One region of the Priestia sp. GS2 genome, then DNA from elsewhere that is predicted to be linked to it. Evidence: riboswitches for the same ligand, from Rfam matches in the RefSeq annotation. Region 1 holds a riboswitch; each other region holds the start of a gene.
What was found. A riboswitch is a leader RNA that binds a small molecule or an ion and turns the genes downstream of it on or off. The one in region 1 is predicted to bind thiamine pyrophosphate.

Region 1 (2,274 bases):
CTTTACTTTTTCATACAAACGTTCACTAAATTTCATTTTGCATTCTCCTTTTTTGTATGTAGCCATTCATAAATAAATTGAACCATCACTTTCGTGTAATCAAGCAATTGATTAACAGATAGCTTTTCATTAACAGAGTGAGCCTCCGTTAAGTCTCCTGGACCATAAATAGCTGTAGCTATACCTGCATCAGCTAGCCAGCCACCGTCCGTAACCGTTGGCGAAACGTTGACATGCGCTTCTTTCATTGTTACTTCTCTATGAGCACCGACTAACAAGTGAACTGCTGGATGATTTTTATCTACTTCAAATGCAGGGAAAATTTCTCCTCTATCTTCAATCATTGATGTGCCTCCCCACTTAAACGTTGGAGGATTTTCTCTTAGCCACGGATCTGCTTTTGCAACCTGTAACAGATAGTCTTCTACTTCTTTCATTACCTCTTCATATGATTCATTTGGATAATAATGAACGGTCACCCACAGCCTGCATTCGTCTGCGATAAAGGCTGCGTTGCGGCCACCTTCAATAACAGCTGGATTGATTGTATTTGTTCCAACCGGAAAACCGGGATAGCTTTTGACAACAGCCCAGTGGCGCTCAAGCTCCTGCAGTGCACCAATTAATTTCGCCATTTTTTCAATTGCACTGGCTCCTAATAAGCCGCCCCCTGCATGAATCATTTGCCTTCTTGTGGCATCATGATATGTTTGCTTACTTTTCACGGTTATCCACCCCGTAATGACTCCACCTTGACCTTGGATTTGCAGCTCACTTGTATCAACCACAATCGCAAAGTCTGCGCTGTATCCTCGCTTGCAGCATTCAAGGGTCCCAGCTTCTCCAACCTCTTCCCCGATAACCGATTGAAAGGTTAAATCCCCCGGAAATTCCATTCCAGCTTCATGTAGAAGCTTAATGGCAAACAGCGCTCCAGCGAGTCCACCTTTCATATCAGCAACGCCTCTCCCCATTATGAATCCTTCTTCAAATTTCGTTTGGAAAGGACTTATATCCCATGCTTCGCCTTCGTTGACTGCCGCAACATCAATATGTCCATTAATAATTAAACTCTGATATTCGCTTTGACTTGTTCCTTTTAACGTTCCTACAACGTTAGGGTCATTTGGGTACACGTCCCACATGTCAATTTCAAAACCATAGCTTTCCAACAGCTCTGCAATATATATCTGCGCTTCTTTTGTATTACGTGCAGGTGGTGCTGGTGTTTTATACGAGACGAGCTTGGTCAAAAGCTCAATAAGTTCATCTTGTCTAGTATCCACCTGCTCTACCACATCTGTAATGTTCATACTAATCCCCTCCCTCTAAACCACATAAAAAAGCGCTTCTTTTCATAGAAAAGAAGCGCTTGAATATACACATATATCCCTTTTACATCCTGTAAAAGTCCATAGATGTAGCACACAATACCTCTTTCCTACGCTAGTATTACCTAGTTCAGGTTATAAGGGTTAAGACCATGTCTCTCTCAGCTTCAAGAAGCACCCCTAGTGGTTTAATAATGACTATTTATTTGTAAAGCTATCTGATTATTATCTCTATTAGTTGTACCACACTACCTCATATAGTTCAATATAATTTACAGAATTCCAATTTGAACTCTACACTAACAAAAGAGCTATGTTTAACCTTATCATAGAAAATTGAGAACCCTGCTGATTATACAAGACTAGGGACAAGCTATTGGAATTAAGAGTTCCGGCTTTTGTATGCTTACTTCTTTTGGCAAGTTGGACAGTAATACAACCGCCTCGAAGCAGCAGGAATTTTTTGAATTTCCGTTCCATCTATTCGACACGCTTCTCCCTCTCGGTTAAATACCCAGTGTCGATAAGCAGAACGTTTTACTCCTTTTTCCTTTAACTTTTCAACTAAAGACAAATCGTTTGTAATCCCTCCCGTTTCATACGACTGCTTCATTAGCAAAATTGTTGCTTCCGCAGCTTTTTTAATCTGCTTTTCTGTACAATCACAAGGTCGCTTATCCGGGTGAATACCTGCTAAAAACAGGATCTCACTGCGCAAATAATTCCCAATGCCCGCTACAAAGCTCTGGTCAAGCAATAGAGACGTCCATTTTCGGCGATAAAATGCTTTGCTTGTAAAACGTTCAATTAAGTCCTCTACGCTCACTTGTTCACTTAAGATGTCTGGTCCGACTCTCGAAACAAACGGATGAGCAAGAACTTCTTCATCAAGCAGCACTTCGATATCCGATGCGCTATACAAAAGAGCTGATTTTTGCTCGTT
Region 2 (2,274 bases), 320 kb from region 1:
TAACGATAAATTAAATTGGTCATGCCATCTAAACTCAAATCGAGCTTTTGAAAGTGCGTTATCACGAACTTGGGCACCTGGGTGACCTTTTGCAAGATCAGCAGCATGAGCAGCAATTTTATAGGTAATTACACCTTCGCGAACATCTTCTTTATTCGGAAGGCCTAAATGTTCTTTTGGGGTTACATAACAAAGCATTGCTGTACCAAACCACCCAATCATTGCAGCTCCAATACCAGACGTAATGTGGTCATAGCCCGGTGCTATATCAGTTGTTAGTGGTCCCAGGGTATAGAATGGTGCTTCGTGGCAAACTTCCATTTGTCGGTCAACGTTCTCTTTAATCAGATGCATTGGCACATGTCCAGGACCCTCAATCATTACTTGAACATCATGCTTCCACGCCACTGTTGTTAATTCACCAAGCGTATCAAGCTCTGCAAACTGTGCTTCATCATTGGCATCAGCAATTGAACCAGGGCGCAGTCCGTCTCCCAATGAGATGGAGATATCGTATTGCTTACAAATTTCGCAAATCTCTTCAAAGTGCGTATACAAAAAGTTTTCTTGGTGATGTGCTAAACACCATTGAGCTAAAATAGATCCGCCGCGTGAGACAATACCTGTTGTTCGCGTAGCAGTAAGTGGAATATAGCGCAATAGTACGCCCGCATGAATCGTAAAGTAATCAACACCTTGTTCGGCTTGTTCGATAAGCGTATCACGATAAACATCCCAAGATAGGTCTTCTGCTATCCCATTAACTTTCTCTAAAGCTTGATAAATAGGGACAGTGCCAACAGGAACGGGTGAATTTCGAATAATCCATTCACGTGTCTTATGAATGTCTTTACCAGTTGAAAGATCCATAATTGTATCTGCTCCCCACCTTGTAGCCCACGTCATCTTTTCAACTTCATCTTCAATTGATGAATGAACAGCAGAGTTTCCGATATTTGCATTAATCTTCACGTGAAACTTTGTTCCGATAATCATTGGTTCAACTTCTGGGTGGTTAATATTGCAGGGAATGATTGCACGCCCTGCTGCAACTTCTTCACGAATCGTTTCTGCACTCATTTGCTCACGAATTGCGATGAATTCCATTTCAGGCGTGATAATTCCTTTTTTTGCATAATGCATTTGGGTGACGATTCTGTCATCCTTTGCTTTTTGTGGTGAATAATTAATAAGGGGAAAGCTTTTCATTTCGTTCCGCTGATCGCCTTCTTTATAGCCGTTATCTCTTGCTTGAACGGTACGGCCAGCATAGGAGAAAGTATCGTTTCGTTCTGCAATCCATGGTTTGCGTAAAGGTGGCAGTCCTTTTTCTAAATCTACACTATAGGCTGGATCGGTGTATACGCCGCTTGTATCGTAAACGCGAACGGGGGTGTTTTGCTCTTCACCGCGGTCGTTTACAGTGGGGGAAAGGTGGATTTCGCGCATCGGTACTTGAATATCACTTCGAGTCCCTTGCACGTATACTTTTTTACTGTTTGGAAACGGCTGTTGCATTGAAATGATTACTTGTTCTTTAGACATACTTATTCCTCCATTATGCTAGTAGATTTTGAGAAAATAAGCTATACCGAACAAAAAAATCGGGCTCTATGTAAGAGCCCGATGGAATAGACAAAAAAGAAAACAGCATAAAACACCGTTCTTTCAAGACTACTTCCCTACGTTGGTATAACCCAAATCAGGTTCAAAGGGTTAAAGAGCACAATAACTCTTCTCTCAGTCTGTGTAATCAGACACCCCTAGTAGAAAATCATTTAATTGACGACTTCATTCTACCATCATTAGGAAAAAATGCAAGCGGTTATTTATCTTTTTGCTGCTTCAAATGCAATAACAATAGCGGTAATAATATGCATAACCATTCCCACAACTGGGATTACGCCGATAAATGATGTCACCATCCCCAAAATATTTCCGTAAGCTGAACGACCTTCTTTATGAGATAAAAATAGAGCAATTGCATGTAGGAAAAAAGCAAATACTAAAGGTCCCCATGAAAAGCTTATGATGAATGCACCACCAATTAGAGGAATACCTAAAAATGCTTCATACCCAGCCGTTAGCCATTTCATAACACGTACATTTCCGCTCATGTATAAGAGCCTCCTATTAAGTAATGTAGTAGTATATACGAACGAATTAGCTAGAAGTTTCATTTTATAGACTGACTATTAATGGGAAAAAATATAATTGATAAAATATTTAAATTTTTGTATACAAATCTGAAAAGTTTTGTTAGAATATTTTTAT
Region 3 (2,274 bases), 900 kb from region 1:
GAGCTTCAAAAAGCCGTAACGCAGTTTTATGGTGAAGATGCACTCACGAGCGGGCGCTATGGCAGAATTGTTAGTGAGAGACATTTCGATCGTTTAATTGAGTTTTTACAAGATGGAAAACCTGTAATTGGCGGTACTTATAATGAAGAAACGCTACAGATTGCTCCAACTGTCTTAGATGAAGTAAAATGGGATTCAAGCGTGATGCAAGAAGAAATCTTCGGGCCGATTTTACCCCTTATTGAATACGAAAGTGTAGATGAGGTTGTAAGTGCAGTTCATCAAAAAGCAAAGCCGTTAGCTCTATATTTGTTTTCAGAAAGTGAAGACGTTCAGCAGCAAATTATCAATACAACTTCATTTGGTGGTGGATGCATTAACGATACAATTATGCACTTAGCAACCCCACACCTTCCGTTTGGAGGAGTGGGAGAAAGTGGAATTGGTCAATATCACGGTGAAGCTAGTTTTAAAACGTTTTCTCACTTTAAAAGTGTTCTGAAACAAACGACAAAGTTTGATTTTGCTTTTAAATATCCGTCTGACAATCAAAGTTTAAAAACGATTAAAAAATTCTTAAAATAACGTTAAATGAGAGGGCTTCTCTTTATAAGAAGCCCTGTTTGTTATGAGTGCACAGTGGTTTGAGAGAGGGGCCATTGCTCTTGTTTATAGGCCATGTCCCAAAATAAATACTCAAGTTCACAGCTTTTTATAAAGTGTTCTTTCATGCGTTGACGTTCCTCAACAGAAGCTTTTTCTGCTAGATTATCCAATTTTTCACAAAACCACTTTGTCGTTTCTTTCATTTCTCCGTTAGTATAAAAGGAAATCCATTCGTAAAAAGGATGATCTGGTGTTATGTTTCTTTCGTTTGCAATACGTTCCCCAATTTCAACGTACGTCCATGGACAAGGTAATAAAACAGCAATAATTTCACCTAGTGTTCCTGTATGTGCCACTGTCATCATGTGACTGATATAGTGGTTGGCTGTTGGTGCTAATGGTTGATGCTTCATGTCTTCATATCGAATGCCAGCTACTTCACAAAAATTATTATGGGGATGGACTTCACTATGTAAAACAATTGAAATACCGTTGTTAAACACTTCCATTTCATCGCGGGTACTACATTTTGTTAACGCCGCACCATATATACGAACAAAAGCAGTTAAATACTCATAGTCCTGTGCTACATAGTGAATTAAAGCTTCTTTTGGAACTTTTCCCTCCTTAATACCTACAACAAAGGGATGTTGAAAAATGGCATCGTAAATGTAAGATGCTTCCTTGCGTAATTGAGCTGAAAATGACAATTGTTATTCCTCCCTAATTGAATCCACAAGAAGAGCACGTATAAATAGGGACAAAAACAAAAAAACACCCCATTATCTATGGAGTGGTAAAGGCAATTGTGGATGTATGACACAACAACGCCGTACCACTTCCCTACGCTGGTATAAACCAGATCAGGTTCAAAGGGATCAAGATTCCTTGTCTCAGCCAAAAGGCACCCCTAGTGGATTCTTTCATGTGTTCCTATTTAATCTAACATAAAAAAAAGAATTATACAAAAGTTTAGAAAGAATGATTCAAAAGTAACAAAGTATAGTGATCTGAATATTTATATTGTTTAAAAAATAACCGAGATAAATTACCTATGAAACTAGTAACTATACGCTTGAAGTAGTTGATGAAAAAATAAGAAAATTGTCACGAATCCTGTCGAAATGTGCAAAGGCTGCACTATCATGCTATAATAATCGTAAGCTCGTTACGTTTAAACAAGCTCAATTAAAGAATTAAGCTACAAATTAAAAAGGTGTTTAGCTGAAGCTAAATGGCCTTTTCAGTTTGCTTAGTTTAATATAAATTAGTCCTGTCAATTTAGTAGGAATTATATTTTTTAAGGAGGTTGTTTAATGAATTTATCAGCATGGGATTTATTTGTGGATGTTGGTTTCATCTCACTTCTATTAGTGGCTGGTACCATTATTCGAGCAAAGGTCAGGTGGGTACAAAATTTATTTTTACCTGCGAGTATTATTGCAGGAATTTTGGGCTTAGCATTAGGGCCAAACGGTATTGGTCTCATTCCATTCACTAATCAAATTGGAACGTATCCAGGTATCTTAATTGCGGTCATCTTTGGTGCGATTCCAATTGCAACTCAAAGTGTAAAGTTTAAAGAAATAGCTGGCCGCGTAGGTAGTATGTGGTCATATTCTCAAATGATTATGCTAGCGATGTGGGGAGTCGGTTTACTATTTTCAT

Region 2: it holds a riboswitch for thiamine pyrophosphate, as region 1 does, so the genes downstream of both, thiC (phosphomethylpyrimidine synthase ThiC) here and V2145_RS14925 (acetylornithine deacetylase) in region 1, are expected to answer to the same signal.
Region 3: it holds a riboswitch for thiamine pyrophosphate, as region 1 does, so the genes downstream of both, tenA (thiaminase II) here and V2145_RS14925 (acetylornithine deacetylase) in region 1, are expected to answer to the same signal.

What each region holds. Positions count from the first base shown of each region.
Region 1 is NZ_JAZGJX010000001.1:2,934,154-2,936,427, forward strand. It holds gene tenA (thiaminase II) at 1-36, opposite strand, end outside; gene V2145_RS14925 (acetylornithine deacetylase) at 33-1,313, opposite strand; TPP riboswitch at 1,422-1,523, opposite strand; gene nei (endonuclease VIII) at 1,738-2,274, opposite strand, start outside.
Region 2 is NZ_JAZGJX010000001.1:3,252,872-3,255,145, reverse strand. It holds gene thiC (phosphomethylpyrimidine synthase ThiC) at 1-1,545, opposite strand, end outside; TPP riboswitch at 1,663-1,775, opposite strand; gene V2145_RS16465 (hypothetical protein) at 1,830-2,117, opposite strand.
Region 3 is NZ_JAZGJX010000001.1:2,029,522-2,031,795, reverse strand. It holds gene V2145_RS10605 (aldehyde dehydrogenase) at 1-585, shown strand, start outside; gene tenA (thiaminase II) at 627-1,316, opposite strand; TPP riboswitch at 1,430-1,528, opposite strand; gene V2145_RS10595 (sodium/glutamate symporter) at 1,923-2,274, shown strand, end outside.